2 regions of the Methylobacillus pratensis genome follow, and region 2 is predicted to be linked to the other one. Evidence: riboswitches for the same ligand, from Rfam matches in the RefSeq annotation. Region 2 holds a riboswitch; the other holds the start of a gene.

Region 1 (7,845 bases), on a different contig from region 2:
GCACCACCATCCACCAGGTGGTGTAAGGATTGAATACCTGCCAGGGGTCGTAAGTCTGGTTCGGCAGCACCGGCAGCATGACCACGGAGATGAACAGCAGCTTCAACGCGCCGGAAAGCTCGGTCTCGCTCAAGCGTTTCAGCAGCGAATGCAGCACATTCTTGAGGCTAAGCAGCAAAGCCACCACCACCGCCCCGGCGCTGGCGAGCATGACGTAATCCGAGAGCGCCAGGCTGCCCAGCAGGAAAGTGATCAACAGCGCCAGCTCGCTGGTAATGCCTTGGTCTCCGGTACGGCGCAAATCACCGACATAGGCGATGCTGACGACCAGCATCAGCGCCACCAGCACCGTCACCCAGACCGCTATGCCGAGATGCTGACTGAGCAAGGCGCTCAAGCCGCCGAGCAGGCCGGTGAGGGCAAAAGTACGTATCCCCGCGCTCTGGTAGGACTCCTTCTCGTCGCGCTCCTGCCAGCCACGCTCGGCGCCGATCAATAGTCCTGCCCCCAGGGCGATGAGCAGGTTGAGCATGACTTCTATAGAAATGGACGCAGGCATAAGGTAGCTTTCTCAAACAATACTTAGAGCCTGTTCATCATACATGAGGGCGCAATATCCGAAACAGGCTCCGGAAACGGGAAAAGCCTAGCCCATGCTACTTTCTCGCAGGCCTCGCCAGGCCCAGGTGGCCGCGCAATGTCGCGTGCTCGTAATCTTCGCGGAACAGGCCGCGCCGCTGCAGGATGGGAATCACCTGGTCGACGAAATCCCGCACGCTGTCGGGCTGCACCGGCGGCATCAGGTTGAAGCCGTCGGCGCCGCCGTTGTGGAACCAATGTTCCATCTCGTTCGCCACCTGTTCCGGCGTGCCGACCATGGTGCAATGCCCTCCTCCGGCGGCCAGGCGGCCCAATAGCTGGCGCACCGTGGGCCGCTCGGTTTCGATAATGCGCAGCACGGTGGCATAGCGCCCCTTGGGGCCGGTGAAGGCCTCCAGCGGCGGCAATGGCGGCACCGGGGCGTCGAGCTCCCAATCCAAGCAGTCCTGGTCGATGAACAACTGCAATTGCCGCAACGAGGTTTCCGCTGGCAACAGTTCATCCAGCTCGCGCTGCTTGGCGCGCGCCCCTTCTTCAGTCGAGCCGATGAAAGTCACCAGGCCTGGCAGGATGGGCACGTCCACCTGCCGCCCGGCGGCCTTGACCCTGGCCTTGACGTCGCGGTAATAGGCCTGGGCCGATGGCAAGTCGTAGGCCACGGCATAGATCGCCTCGGCGTATTTCGCCGCCAGCGCGCGTCCATGGTCGGAAGCCCCGGCCTGGAACAGCACGGGGTTGCCTTGCGGCGGACGCGGCACGGTCAACGGCCCGTCGACGAGGAAATGCCTGCCATGGTGGTTGATCTGGCGCACCCGGCTTTCGTCGACGTAATCTCCGGCGCGGTCGTTGAGCAAGGCGCCGTCGTCCCAGCTATCCCACAACTGCAATACCGCCTGGATGAACTCTTCCGCCCGGGCATAACGCTCGGCGTGGCCTGGCATGGCCTCATAGCCATGGTTCCTGGCCTCGACGTCGAACATGGAAGTCACCACGTTCCAGCCCGCGCGCCCGCCGGAAATATGATCGAGCGAGGCCATGAGCCGCGCGGCATGGAACGGCGTGAAGAAGGTGCTGGAAATCGTGCTCACCAAGCCGATGTGCCGGGTGGCGCGGCTGATGGCGGTGAGCATGGTCACCGGCTCCAGGAACCAGCGCGGGCCGTCGGTGATATTGTTGGTGGCGTGGCCGTCGGCAAGGAACACCGCATCGAGCTTGCCGCGCTCGGCCAGCTGCGCCATTTCCTCGTAATAGCGGATCTCGCCCAGCCGCTCGACCTGGGAATCCGGATGGCGCCAGGCTGCGTTGTGGTGGCCGCAGCCGAACAGGAACAGGTTGATGTGCATCATGGCAGAACAAGAGCCTCTTTAGTGAATTCAGGAATGGCAGGTGCAGCGATCCTGGCTAACAGCCTTGCCGCAGACAGTACAAACATTGCGGCAAAGCAGGGCAACAACGCCAGGAAGGTTTTGTCAGCCGCTCTAGTTCTTGACCAGGCCGCCATCAACCACCAGGTTCTGCCCCGTCACAGCGCGCGACCAGGGCGAGGCGAAAAACAGCACTGCGTCGGCGAACTCTTCCGGCGTGGTGACGCGGCGCAACGGCGTGCTCGCCGCAATCAGGTCGAACACGGCATCCGGCGTGGCGGCCGAGGCGTCGGTCGTGCGCAACAGGCCGCCCGACACCATATTGACGGTGATGCCGTCAGGCCCCAGGTCCTGCGACAAGGTGCGCGTGAGGGAAAGCAGCGCCGCCTTGGCGGCTGTGTAATCGTGGTAAGGCACTACCGGATTCTGGAACAGGTTGGTGCCGATATTCACCACCCGGCCGCCGCCCTGCACGCGCATGCCGGGCAAACACGCCTGGACGGTATTGAGCGCGCCGCGCACCACGCCTTCGAATTGTTGCTGCAACCCTTCCCAGCCGAGGTCATGCGCATGCGCCCGCGCATCGCCGTTGAACTTGAAGTCAGGCAAGGCGTTGTTGACCACAACGGTGATCGGCCTACCGAAATGCGTTTGCGCCTGCTGCGCCATCGCCCGTACGGCCGCGGCATCGCTCACGTCCGCCTGGATCGCCAAGGCCCGTCCCGGCGCTTCATCCGCCAAGGCCGCCGCAGCCTCCGCGCTGTGAAGGTAGTTCACAACCACGCTCGCCCCCTGGTCGAGGAAAGCGCGGGCGATATGCCGGCCCAGCCCGCGGCCCGCGCCGGTGACGAGCACGAGTTGTTCTTGAATGGGAAGTAAGGATAGAGATGGGCTGCTCATGCGATTCCTTTGCAATGTGTCATGGCAAAGGAATGCGCAGCAAAAGAGTAAGCTGCGACAGGCATTCCTCCGCCAGTATGATCTGGATCAGGTATACGGGTGTGTTCTCAGCCCTGAAGCAGATACTGCAACAAGGCACCCCGTGCCGAAAGACAGAACCATAGCATGGAATATAAAGAATTCACATCCGGCACCATGTGAAAATCACCATGAAAATCGTTATAATCTGGCACCGAAACGGCAAAACCTTATTGGGCCGTTTCAATCCTGGGGGAGCCGCTTGCGGCTGAGAAATGGCAATTGCCATGACCCTTAATACTTGATCCAGATCATGCTGGCGAAGGGAAGGAAATAGCGCATCCATCATTGTGCGTACTCCTTGTCGTTCGTCGATTACAGGAGTCACCACGCAATGCTCAGTACACAAGCCGCCCTCGCCTGGCTAGTCTTTTTCGCCGCCATGTTCGCCATTGCCGGCATGGCCTATTCGCGCAAATTCCGCGGCAACCTTGAAGAATACATCGTCGCGCGCAACAGCCAGGGCACGCTCGCCAGCATCATGACCCTGCTGGCCTCGTCGCTGGGCGCGTGGATATTGTTCTCCCCCGCGCAGGCGGCGACCTGGGGCGGCCTGACTGCCGTGATCGGCTACGCCATCGGCGCCATGTCGCCGCGCATCGCCATGATCCCGCTCGGCAAGCGCATGCGCGAACTCATGCCCAACGGCCACTCCCTCACCGAGTTCCTGGTTGCGCGCTACGGCAAGCCCATGTACCTGCTCGCACTGACCATCATGCTGTTCTACCTGTTCATCGCCATGAGCGCCGAGATCACCGCTATCGCCAAGATGGTGACATTGCTCGCGCCCGTGCCGCTTTGGGCCACTGCCGCCATCGTGCTCGGCTTCACCCTGCTCTACACCACCTACGGCGGCCTGCGCGCCTCCATCTTCACCGACAAGGTGCAGATCGTCATCATCATCCCGTTGCTGGCGGCGCTGGTCTTCATCGGCTGGCAGGCCACCGGCGGCATTGCCCCGGTCGCGGAAAAGCTGCAGCAAACCGCGCCGCAGCTGATCAACCTTGAGGATATCGGCGGCATCAAGGCCGGGCTGACCTTTTTCGTCGCCATCCTGCTCACCGGCATCTTCCACCAAGGCAACTGGCAGCGCATCTACTCCGCCAAGGACATTCCCACCATGCGCAACGGCTTCCTGCTCGGCGGCATTCTCGTCGTGCCTTTCATCTTCATCATGGGCCTATTCGGGCTGGCCTTCATGGCGATGACACCGGATGGCGACAGCTCAGTGGCCTTGTTCAGCGTGGTCATGCCCAATATCCCGCTCTGGCTGGCCGTTGCCCTGATTCCGCTCGGCATCTCGCTGGTGATGTGCAGCGCAGACACGGCCATCAGCGCCATCTCGAGCATCGTGGCAGTGGATATCGGCCGGGTGATGCCGAAGAGCAGCGCCGCCAGCCTGATGCGCCTGTCGCGATGGCTGGTGCTGCTGGTTGCGGTTCCCGTCCTGCTCGTCGCCGCGCAAGGCTATAGCGTGCTCTACCTGTTCCTGCTCGCCGACCTGCTCTGCGCCGCCGCGGCATTCCCGGTGTTCTTCGGGCTGTTCAGCCGTTCCCACACCGGCCGCGAAGCCGTCATAGGCACCACTGCAGGGCTCGCCGCCGGCCTGTCCATGTTCCCCATGCCCAACCAGCCGGTGGCGCATTTGCTGGAATCCTTCCTGCTCGCCGCCCTGGTCCCGGTCGCCGTGATTATCCTCATGCGCCTTATCAAACGCCGCCAACAGCATTTCGACCTCACCACGCTGAACAACGGCATCCGCAAACTGGATAGCGAGCAGCTTTGAGATGACACGGCCTTGTTGACAAGTCTTTCCCGACGCGGCCATTATCTAAACCGTAAGACACCGGATATTGTCATCTAAACAACACGGGAGGATCGCATGAATACGGAATGGAACAGTATGTGGGGCGCGGTACAAACCGGCCTCGGCGACAACATGCTTCAACTGCTGGGCGCGCTGGCCATCCTCGTGCTGGGCTGGCTGTTCGCGGTGCTAGTGCGGGCCGGCGTGCGGCGCGGCCTGGGCATGGCAGGCACCAACCGCCGCTTTGCGCAATTGACCGGGCAGACCGGGAAGCCGGTGGATATCGAAAAAGGCGTGGCCGTCAGCCTGTTCTGGATCGTGCTGCTGTTCACCTTCGTCGCGGTGCTCAATTCTCTCGACCTAGCCATGGTATCCGGCCCGTTCGCCGCACTGCTCACCGAAATGTTCGCCTACGCGCCGCGCATTCTCGCAGCCCTGATACTGGCGCTGGTCGCCTGGTTGCTGGCCAGCCTGGTGCGCGCGCTCATCACGCGCGTGCTGGCGAAGACCACGCTGGATGAAAGGCTGGCCGAGCATGCCGGCATGGCGCCCATCAGCGACGGCCTGGCCCAGGCGCTGTTCTGGCTGGTGATATTGCTGTTCGTGCCGGCCGTGTTGGGGGCGCTGCAACTGCAAGGCCTGCTCGACCCGCTGCGCGACATGGTGGCAAGGGCACTCGACATCCTGCCCAATGCCGTCGCTGCGCTGGTGATCGGCGGCGTCGGCTGGATCGTCGCCACGGTGCTACGCAACCTGGTCAGCAACCTGCTGCGCACCGCCGGCGCCGACAATCTCGGCCAGCGCGCCGGCATAACGGAAACGTTGCGCCTGTCGCACGTGGGCGGCTTGCTGGTATTCATCGCGGTGTTCTTGCCGTCGCTGATCGCCGCGCTCGACGCCCTGCGCATCGAGTCGATTTCCCGCCCGGCCACCGACATGCTGTCCATGTTCCTGGCTGCCGTGCCGCACATCATCGCTGCCGGCCTAATCCTCGCGGTCACCTGGCTGGTGGGCTCGTTTGCTTCGCGCCTGCTGGCCAGTCTGCTGCAAACGCTCGGCTTCGATACCCTGCCGGCGCGCGTCGGGCTCGGCCATGCTTTTGAAGGCAAATCGGCTTCCGGTTTCGTCGGCAAGGTCGCGCTGTTCTTCGCCATGCTGTTCGCCGCGGTGGAAGCCGCCAACCAGCTCGGCTTCCTGCAGGTTGGCGACATCGTCGCCACCTTCATCCGCTTCGGCGGCGACGTGCTGCTCGGCTCGGTGATCCTGGTGATCGGCTTCTGGCTGGCCGGCTTGGCGCATGAAGCCATCGACCGCGCCGCCGGCCCCAACAGCCGCGGCCTGGCGCGAATCGCCCGCTTCGCCATCCTCGGCCTGGTGGTCGCCATGGGCCTGCGCGCCATGGGCATCGCCGACGACATCGTCAACCTGGCATTCGGCCTGACGCTAGGCGCTATTGCGGTGGCAGTTGCCCTATCCTTCGGCCTCGGCGGACGCGAGGCGGCCGGCAAGCTGATGGAACACTGGCTGGCGAAATTCCGCCAGGACGACAAGCGCGATTGAGATGATGTGAAGCAAGGCTCTTCGAGCGAAAGCCGTTCAGCGAAGCTGGACGGCTTTTTTATGAACTGCACGACAACATGGAACACCCTGCCTTGTGCCTGGCCCAATCCGGCCGCAGGGCGGCAAAACGCTCCTTGCCCTGCTGCTCGTCATAAGGCTTGCGCAGCACGTCCAGCAGCTCTTCTATCATGCTGGTATCGCCCGTGTCGGCCAGGTCTATGGCCTGTTGGGCAAGGTAGTTGCGCAGCACGTAACGCGGATTGACCCGGTTCATGGCCTCGCGCCGCTCCGCCGGGTCGCGCCCGTCCGCGAGCGTCGCCTGTGCGTATTGCTTGAGCCAGTCGCCGAACTTGGGCTTGAACGTTTCCCATAGTGCAGGGCTATAGGCTGCGCTCTGCAATACCCCCAAGTCGGGCTGGGCGGAATCCACCCAAGCCAGCCTGCGGAAAAACTCGGTCATGTCGATCTCGGCCTGGGTCATGAGGCCGAACACTTCATTGAGCAAGGGCTCATAGTCGTCGCGCCATGCGCTGAAGCCGAACTTGGCGGCCAGCACGGCGCCCCATTCCTTGTTGTAGGCCTGGTCGTAAAGCATGAGGCCTTCGTCGTAGATCTCGCGCTCGGGCTTCAAGGCATATAGCGCCTGCGCCAGGCGCTCCAGGTTCCAGCGCGCGATGTCGGGCTGGCGGCCGAAGCAATAGCGGCGGCCTGCCGCGTCGGTGGTGTTGGGAGTCCAGCCCGGGTCGAAGTTGTCCACCCAGCCGTATGGGCCGTAATCGATGGTCAGGCCGAGAATGGACATATTGTCGGTGTTCATCACGCCGTGCACGAAGCCCACGCGCATCCATTGCGCAATCAGGCGCGCGGTGCGCACGCAGACGATGGCGAACCATTCGGCAAAGCGCTCTTCTTCCGGGTAATCCTTCAACTCGGGAAAGTCACGATCAATGGTGAAATCCACCAGCGTTTGCAAGGTTTCCCTGTCGTCGCGCATGGCGAAAATCTCGAAATTGCCAAAGCGGATGAACGAGGGCGATACCCGGCAGACAATCGCGCCCTTCTCCGCCTGCGGATTACCGTTGTAGAACATGTCGCGGATCACGACGTCGCCGGTCTGCACTAGGCTCAGGGCGCGCGTCGTGGGGATGCCGAGATGGTGCATGGCCTCGCTGCAGAGGAATTCGCGCACCGAGGAGCGCAGCACTGCGCGCCCGTCCGCCATGCGCGAATACGGCGTCACGCCCGCGCCCTTGAGCTGCAGTTCCCAACGCTGGCCTTGGGAATTGACCACCTCGCCCAGGCTGATGGCCCGGCCGTCACCCAACTGTCCTGCCCAGTTGCCGAACTGGTGCCCGCCGTAACACATGGCATAGGGCTCCATGCCCGGAATCAGGCCGTTGCCGCCCAGCGCGCTTACCCATGCCGGCGAATTGATCTCTTCCTCGCCCAGCCCCAGCGTTTGCAGCATTTCTGGCGAATAGGCGAGCAGCCTGGGCGCAGACACCGAAGTCGGCATCACCCTGGACCAACAGGCGC
Region 2 (7,845 bases):
CAGGCGGGCTGGAACCTGTTGCAGGCCATCTCCGCCAATGCGGAGCTGGTGACTGCGGGCGCGACTTTCGTCACTGACGATGTTGCCAGCGGCCGCCTGTTCGCAGGGCTGACCATCGATTTCTTCACGGCATCCGCCATTGCCAACGGTGCGCCATTGCAGTTTGCCTACCCTAAATTGACTGGCTATTCCCCTGCTCACGTCGCCATCATGAAGCATGCGGTCAACCCCGAAGGCGCGAAGGCGTTCAGCGCATTCGTGCTCTCCGAACAAGGCCAGCGGCTATTGTTCCACCCCGATATCCGCAAGTTGCCGGTCAGGCCTTCGGTGTACGCAGACAAACCTGCCGGTTACTTCAATCCATTCGAGAACAATCCGGCCTTTGTGTACGACAACCGTCGCGGGCTAGCGCGCCAAGAGGCCACCAATGCGCTGTTCGATGCCATCATCACCCTCAACTTGGCGCCCCTGCAACAGGCAATCAGCGCCATCGAGAATGCAAGCGCCAAGCTGGGCGCCGATGCGCCGCAAGTGACCAAGGCCAGGGAGCTGCTGCAAAAGTTACCGATCGACGAAACCGCGGCAGAATCCCTGCAGCCTCCCCAGCAAGCGGACATCAGCCGGTGGCAGCAAGTCATGCACAAGCGCTACCAGGAAGCCGCCCGCATCGCGTCACAGCCGTAATCCTGGGGCTATGCGCAGCATCCTGTCCCTCGCTGTTTGCATTCTCACCCTGGCTCCAGCCGCTACCCACGGCGATGAACCGGTGCAGGTACTGACCCGCCTCTCGAGCCGCGAAGCCTATAACCAGCCCATACATCCGCTTTCCTCGCAAGAAAACCTGCAGTTCCAGCTAGGCCGCGGGCTGGTCCGGCAAAGCTGGATCATTTCCCCGGCGCAAGACCGCGATATTGCCGGGCTGGGGCCTTTGTATAACCGTAACTCCTGCATTGCCTGTCATGCCAAGAACGGGCGCGGCTTCGCGCCTGACGGCCCGGAAGAATCCATGCGCGCCATGCTGGTCCGCCTGAGCGTCCCTGGCAAGGCACCTAAAGGCGGCCCGCAGCCCCATCCATTATATGGCGACCAGTTACAGGAATTCGGCGCGCCTGGCGTCGAGGCCGAAGGCCGCGCCCATGTGCGTTACGAGGAAAGCGAAATATCATTGAACGGCGGAGAGCGCGTGCGCCTGCGCAAACCGACCATCACATTCAGCAACCTGGCCTATGGCCCGCTACCGGACGACCTGCAAACCTCGGCCCGCATCGCGCCCGCCATCTATGGCATGGGCCTGCTCGAAGCCATTGCGGACAGCACCCTGATGGCACTGGAATCGCAGCCCAAGCCCGGCAAGATCAATGGAAGGCTCAACCGCGTCTGGAGCATGGAGCAGCAACGACACGTGATCGGGCGCTTTGGCTGGAAGGCCAATGTGGCGACGCTGCGCGAGCAGACGGCAAGCGCTCTGGCCGGCGATATGGGCTTGTCCTCCTACTTGTTTCCCCATGGCAATTGCGCCGAAGGTCAAACAGCCTGCCAGCACGCCCCCGTATCGGGCACGCCAGAAATCACGGCGACCCAGCTCGCGCAAATGGAGCTCTACCAGTTGGCGCTTGCCGTGCCCTCGCCGCGCCATCAGGAAGATTCGCGGGTGCAACGGGGCGCCGCACTGTTCCGCCAGGCGCAATGCGCGGCCTGCCACCTGCCTGAAGTCAGGACAAACGAATTCCCCAGGCTGGCCGCACTGGGCAACCAAAGCATCGCCCCCTACACGGACCTGCTGTTGCACGACATGGGGCCGGAACTGGCGGACCACCGCCCGGACTTTTCCGCCACTGGCAGCGAGTGGCGCACCCCGCCGCTCTGGGGGATCGGCCTCGCGAAGCAGGTGGAGCCGAACGCAGGCTTCCTGCACGATGGCCGCGCCAGGACTATCCTGGAAGCCATCCTGTGGCACGGCGGCGAGGCGCAGGAGTCCCGCAACATGGTGCAGCAGATGTCTCCGCTGGACCGGCAATTGCTGCTGGATTTTGTCGAATCACTTTAAGAGCCGCGAACAAAACCCAGCGAAGCGATTCTGGCTAGACGCTCTGCTGCAGACAGTACAACTAGTACGGCAAGGCAGAGCAACAACGCCAGAAGGGTTTTGTTAGCGGCTCTAAGCCTCGGTAATCTTGCGGCGAAAAGGCTATGATATGCCTGTCGATTACATCCCTTGCCATGCCTTTACACCATGATCGCCATTCTTGAAGCCAAGCGTGCCGGCCTGCTCTCGCGCCGGTATTGGTCCCGCAACATCATGTCGGGGCTGATCGTCGGGGTCGTCGCCCTTCCTCTCGCCATGGCGTTCGCGATCGCCTCCGGCGCCAAGCCCGAGCAAGGCTTGTACACGGCGATTGTCGCCGGCACGCTGGCCTCCCTGTTCGGCGGCAGCCGCCTGCAGATTACCGGGCCGACAGGGGCGTTCATCGTCATCCTGTCCGGCATTACGGCAAAATACGGCATTGCAGGCCTGCAGATCGCCACTCTGATGGCGGGCATCATGCTGCTCGTCATGGGGCTGACGCGCATGGGCAGCGTGATCCGCTATATCCCGGAACCGGTGATCATCGGTTTCACCAGCGGGATCGCCGTCATCATCTTCGTCGGGCAATGGCAGGATTTTTTCGGCCTCACGCCCCAAGCCTCGCATCACTTCCACGAGAAACTCTGGCACCTGTTGGAAGCCCTGCCGCAGCTGCAATGGCAGACCGCATTGCTTGGCGTGTTCACGCTGGCAGTGCTGCTCCTGTCCAACCGCTATCTGAAAAAAATTCCCGGCCCCTTGGTCGCGATCGTGGCGGCCACTATCGTGCAGTCTGTCTTTCAACCTGAACAGGTTGCCACCATAGGCAGCGCGTTCGGCGGCATCCCGCAGGCTTTGCCGCATTTTGCCCTGCCCGAGGGCATCAGCCCTGCCGTCATGATAGAGCTGATCGGCCCAGCCTTCACCATTGCGCTGCTTGGCGCCATCGAGTCGTTGCTCTCGGCCGTCGTTGCCGACAATATGGCAGGCACGCGCCACCAATCCAACCAGGAACTGATCGGGCAGGGCATTGCCAACATCGCCTCGCCATTGTTCGGCGGGTTCGCCGCCACCGGCGCGCTGGCCCGCACCGCGACCAATATCCGCAACGGGGCCAACAGCCCGTTATCCGGCATCGTGCATGCGGTCACCTTGGTCTTGATCGTGGTCTTGCTGGCGCCATTGGCCGTGAATATCCCGCTGGCGGCGCTCGCGGCCATCCTGTTCGTGGTGGCCTACAACATGAGCGAGGCGCATCGCTTCCTGCACATGGCGAGGACAGCGCCGCGCGCGGATGTGGCGGTGCTGCTGATCACCTTCCTGCTCACCGTGTTCAGCGACCTGGTGATTGCCGTCAATATCGGCGTCGTGCTTGCCGCATTGTTGTTCATGAAGCGCATGGCGGACACGGTGAACGTGACGCAACTGAGTGACGATGACTTGCAGCAGGAATACGGCCAGCGCGAATGGCGCCTGCCATCGAGCACGCTGGTCTATCGCCTGGAAGGGCCGTTCTTCTTCGGTGCTGCCGAGCACTTGCAGCACCGCCTGCAAACCCTGCGCGAGGATACCGACACCATTGTGCTGAGAATGTCGCGCGTGCCGATCATGGACGCCACCGGCATGCAGGCATTGTGGAACCTGCTGGACACTTGCAGACAGCACCAGATCCGGCTGGTGATCGCCGAGGCCAGGCCCAACATCCTGGAAAAGCTGCGCCGCGCGGGGCTCACCAGCCAGATCGGCGAGCATAATGTGCTGCCGCACCTGCACTTGCTGTGGCCGGAAGCTCCTTCCCCCGCCTCTCTCCATTGAATGGCGTTGCACACTTTTCCGTACGACCCGATTGAGCACGCGTTAATTGGCTACATGCGTAGCATGCAACCCTGTTTGCAACGAAAATTGGCATTTTCCGCGCATTCTTTGTTAGTATACGACCCACGCTAGGGGTCCTGAAGAGCCGATCTTCGGGTGAGACATACCCTTGAACCTGACCTGGATAATGCCAGCGTAGGAAAGCGCAAAGCCACTCAAAGTCGATTCATTTCCCCCGAGGTAGGCCCTTTGTCCGTTCCTGCGCGTGCTTTTCCTCAACGCGAGTGAACACACAATGCCTGCTTTTACTTTCCGTCAAAAACTCAGCATGCTGGCCGTTGCCTGCGCTTATGCGCCTGCCGCGCTGGCACAGACCGCCGATAACAGCGATAACGCACTGCCGGAGGTCGTCGTCACCTCCGCATCGACTGATGGCGTGGCGCGCCGCGCCAGCATCGGCAGCTTCCCTGAAACATCGTTGCTGCAAACGCCAGCATCGGTCAACGTGATCACGCAGGAGCAGATGCAGGACCGCAGCGTACGCTCCGCGACCGACGCGGTGAAGTGGGATGCCAGCGTGCAAAACTCCTACAACGCGGTCGGCCTGGCCGACTGGTTCGCGATCCGCGGCTTCGTGCTCGACCAGGGCGCCAACTATCGCAAGGACGGCATGGTGATTCTTGCGCAGGCCAGGGTGCCGATGGAAAACAAGGAGCGCATCGAGATACTGAAAGGCCTCGCCGGCCTGCAGGCAGGGATCGCCGCGTCGGGCGGCATGCTCAACTACGTGACCAAGCGCCCTACCGACGCTCCGCTGCGTTCGGCAACGTTCGAGGTGCGTGAACGCGGCACGGTGTACGGCGCGGTAGACCTGGGCGGGCGCTCCGAGGACGGCGTCTTCGGTTACCGCATCAATGCCGCGGCGGAAGACATCAAGTCGTATGTCGACGGCTCGACAGGCAACCGCAACTTCATTTCGGGCGCGTTTGACTTCCGGCTGAGCGAACGCGCGCTGTTGCAGCTTGATCTCGACTACCAGCACAAGTCGCAACTGACCGTGCCCGGGTTCCAGTTGCTCGGGCCGGAGCAACGCATTCCGACCGGCATCCGCGCCAAGCAGATGCTCAATGACCAGTCCTGGAGCCGTCCCGTCGTCGATGACAGCTACAACCTCGGCGTGAAATTCGACTATGCGTTGAATGACGATTGGCGCACCATCCTGCAAGCCAACCAATCGACCTTGCATCGTGATGATGCGGTGACCTTGCCTTCCGGCTGCCAGGCGCAAGGGCTGATCGTCGGCTATTGCAGCGACGGCGGCTATTCGATGTACGACTTGCGCCGCAAGAACGACAAGCGCTCGATCACGACGACCCAGGCCCTGCTGCAGGGGAGCTTCACGACAGGCGGCGTGCGCCACGAGCTGACCACAGGCGTATCCACGCTGAACCGTCGCGACCACTTTGCCGATTACGTATTCAACTATGTCGGCGAAAGCAATATCTATAATCCGGTCTACTACGATAATTTCGCGCTCGCCGACGTCAATCCGGTGCATTTGCGCCGCAAGGATGAGGAGCGTGCAATATTCGTGCAGGATGTCATGGCGCTCACTGACCAACTCAGGTTGCACGCTGGCGTGCGCTACGTGCAGCTCAAGCGCGACCAGTTCAATGCCTCGGGCGAGACGACGCGGCGTACGGATGACGATTTTGTCTTGCCGAGCTTCGCCCTGCTCTACAACCTTCAGCCGTCACTGGCGGTTTACGGCTCGTATTCGCAAGGCCTGGAACCGGGCGGCACGGCGCCGACCGGCACCACCAACGCCGAAATCATCATGGACCCCAGCAGGTCCAGGCAGCTTGAACTCGGCGTGAAAGCTGACGTGACAAGCAATGTCAGCCTGTCTGCCGCCGTATTCCAGATCAAGCGCAACCACGAATACGTCGATGCCACGCCGACCTATGTCATCAACGGCACGCAGGTCAACCGTGGCTTGGAATTCGCCGCACAGGGGCGTGTCACGCGCGACTGGATGCTGGGCGCCAGCTTTACCGCGCTGCAGGCCAAGGCCGAAGGCACGGACGATGCGCGCATCGAGGGCAAGCAGGTCGGGAACGTGCCAAGGTTCAAGTCAGCGGTGTATAGCGAATATACTTGGCCAGGTTTGCCAGCCCTTAAACTGAACGCGACATGGCTCTACTCATCCAGCAAAAACTTCGCGCCGAACAACGAGATAGCGGCATTGAACAGGAAAGTGGAGGGCTACCACGTGCTGAACCTGGGCGCACGCTACACGGCCAAGCTCGGCAATACCGCAACCACCTTCCGCGCTGGCGTGGACAACGTGTTCAACAAGTTCTATTGGGGCGATGCATCCAGCGCTTTCGGGGGCTACCTGATCCCGGGCGCGCCGCGCGTATTCCGCGTGTCGGCGCAAATCGACTTCTGACCGATTCCTTAAATCAAAGAAAAGCCACCCAACTTTTGAAGTCATCGCATGGGAGCGTCATTTATTTGAGCTAGGGTGAAAACGCCGCTACGAGATTACTCTTAGCGGCGTTTTTCTTGGCTTGCTGCTGGCATTGAAGGTTGCCAACGCTCATGGCCACACTTCGATCACCCGCACTGCTCCACAGGTTCCAGATCCGCCAGCTCCTCGTCCGTGAACAAACGCGAACGGATGAGGAAATGCTTGCCGGTCGCCTGCTCCAGCGAGAACATGCCGCCATGCCCGCGAATCGCATCCAGCGTCAGGTGGGTATGCTCCCAATATTCGAACTGGGTCTTGTTCATGTAGAACGGCACGCCGTGCACCTCGCCCACTTTGACATCCGAGGTGCCGAGCAGAAACTCGCCCTCCTGCAGGCACATGGGCGCACTGCCCTCACAACACCCGCCTGACTGGTGAAACATGAGATTACCATGCCTGGCGCGCAGCTCATCAATCAAAGCTGCGGCCGATGGCGTGGCAGTAATCCGGCTGGCACTCATAAGTCCTCCTCATAACTTGGCATTTGCTTTTCTTGGCATTTGCTTTGCCACAAATAATAACGCCCAGGCTTGAACTCGCATACCTGGGCGTTGGACTAGTCATTCGACATTAAAGTTTAGAAGAAGCCTAGCGCATCAGGGCTGTAGCTCACCAGCAGGTTCTTGGTCTGCTGGTAATGATCCAGCATCATGCGATGGTTCTCACGGCCGATACCGGACTGCTTGTAGCCGCCGAATGCGGCATGCGCTGGATAGAGGTGGTAGCAATTGGTCCAGACACGCCCCGCCTGGATACCGCGGCCGACACGGTAGGCACGGCTGCCGTCACGGGTCCAGAGGCCTGCGCCCAGGCCGTACATAGTGTCATTGGCGATTTCCAGCGCCTCCTTCTCGTCCTTGAACGTCGTCACGGACAAGACCGGCCCGAAGATTTCCTCCTGGAAGATACGCATCTTGTTGTGGCCCTTGAACACCGTAGGCTCGATGTAATAGCCATCGCTCAAGTCGCCACCCAGCTTAGTCGCCTTGCCGCCTGTGAGCAGTTCCGCGCCTTCTTCCTGGCCGAGCTTGATGTAGGACATGATGATCTCGACCTGCTCGCTGGAAGCCTGCGCACCGATCATGGTCGACTTGTCCAGCGGGCTGCCCTGCTTGATCGCCTTCACACGCTTGATAGCACGCTCGATGAAGCGTTCGTAAATGGATTCCTGGATCAAGGCACGGCTCGGGCAGGTACAGACTTCCCCCTGGTTCAAGGCAAACAGCGCAAAGCCTTCCAGCGCCTTGTCGAAATAAGCATCATCCTTGTCTATCACATCCTCGAAGAAGATATTGGGCGACTTGCCACCCAGCTCCAGCGTCACCGGAATCAGGTTCTGGCTGGCATATTGCATGATCAGGCGACCAACGGAAGTGGAACCGGTAAATGCAATCTTGGCAATGCGCGGGCTGGTCGCCAATGCCTTGCCGGC

Evidence for each region. A riboswitch is a leader RNA that binds a small molecule or an ion and turns the genes downstream of it on or off. The one in region 2 is predicted to bind thiamine pyrophosphate.
Region 1: it holds a riboswitch for thiamine pyrophosphate, as region 2 does, so the genes downstream of both, ACW4YW_RS11940 (sodium:solute symporter family transporter) here and ACW4YW_RS10285 (TonB-dependent siderophore receptor) in region 2, are expected to answer to the same signal.

The regions. Positions count from the first base shown of each region.
Region 1 covers NZ_JBSUSR010000005.1:220,928-228,772, forward strand. Annotated here, with positions in the region: gene ACW4YW_RS11925 (MgtC/SapB family protein) at 1-559, opposite strand, end outside; gene ACW4YW_RS11930 (LLM class flavin-dependent oxidoreductase) at 657-1,946, opposite strand; gene ACW4YW_RS11935 (3-oxoacyl-ACP reductase) at 2,079-2,864, opposite strand; TPP riboswitch at 2,912-3,017, opposite strand; TPP riboswitch at 3,124-3,227, shown strand; gene ACW4YW_RS11940 (sodium:solute symporter family transporter) at 3,277-4,728, shown strand; gene ACW4YW_RS11945 (mechanosensitive ion channel) at 4,825-6,309, shown strand; gene ACW4YW_RS11950 (protein adenylyltransferase SelO) at 6,368-7,845, opposite strand, start outside.
Region 2 covers NZ_JBSUSR010000004.1:160,121-167,965, forward strand. Annotated here, with positions in the region: gene ACW4YW_RS10270 (ABC transporter substrate-binding protein) at 1-684, shown strand, start outside; gene ACW4YW_RS10275 (di-heme oxidoreductase family protein) at 695-2,047, shown strand; gene ACW4YW_RS10280 (SulP family inorganic anion transporter) at 2,234-3,880, shown strand; TPP riboswitch at 4,001-4,099, shown strand; gene ACW4YW_RS10285 (TonB-dependent siderophore receptor) at 4,176-6,332, shown strand; gene ACW4YW_RS10290 (DUF779 domain-containing protein) at 6,500-6,874, opposite strand; gene adh (aldehyde dehydrogenase) at 6,991-7,845, opposite strand, start outside.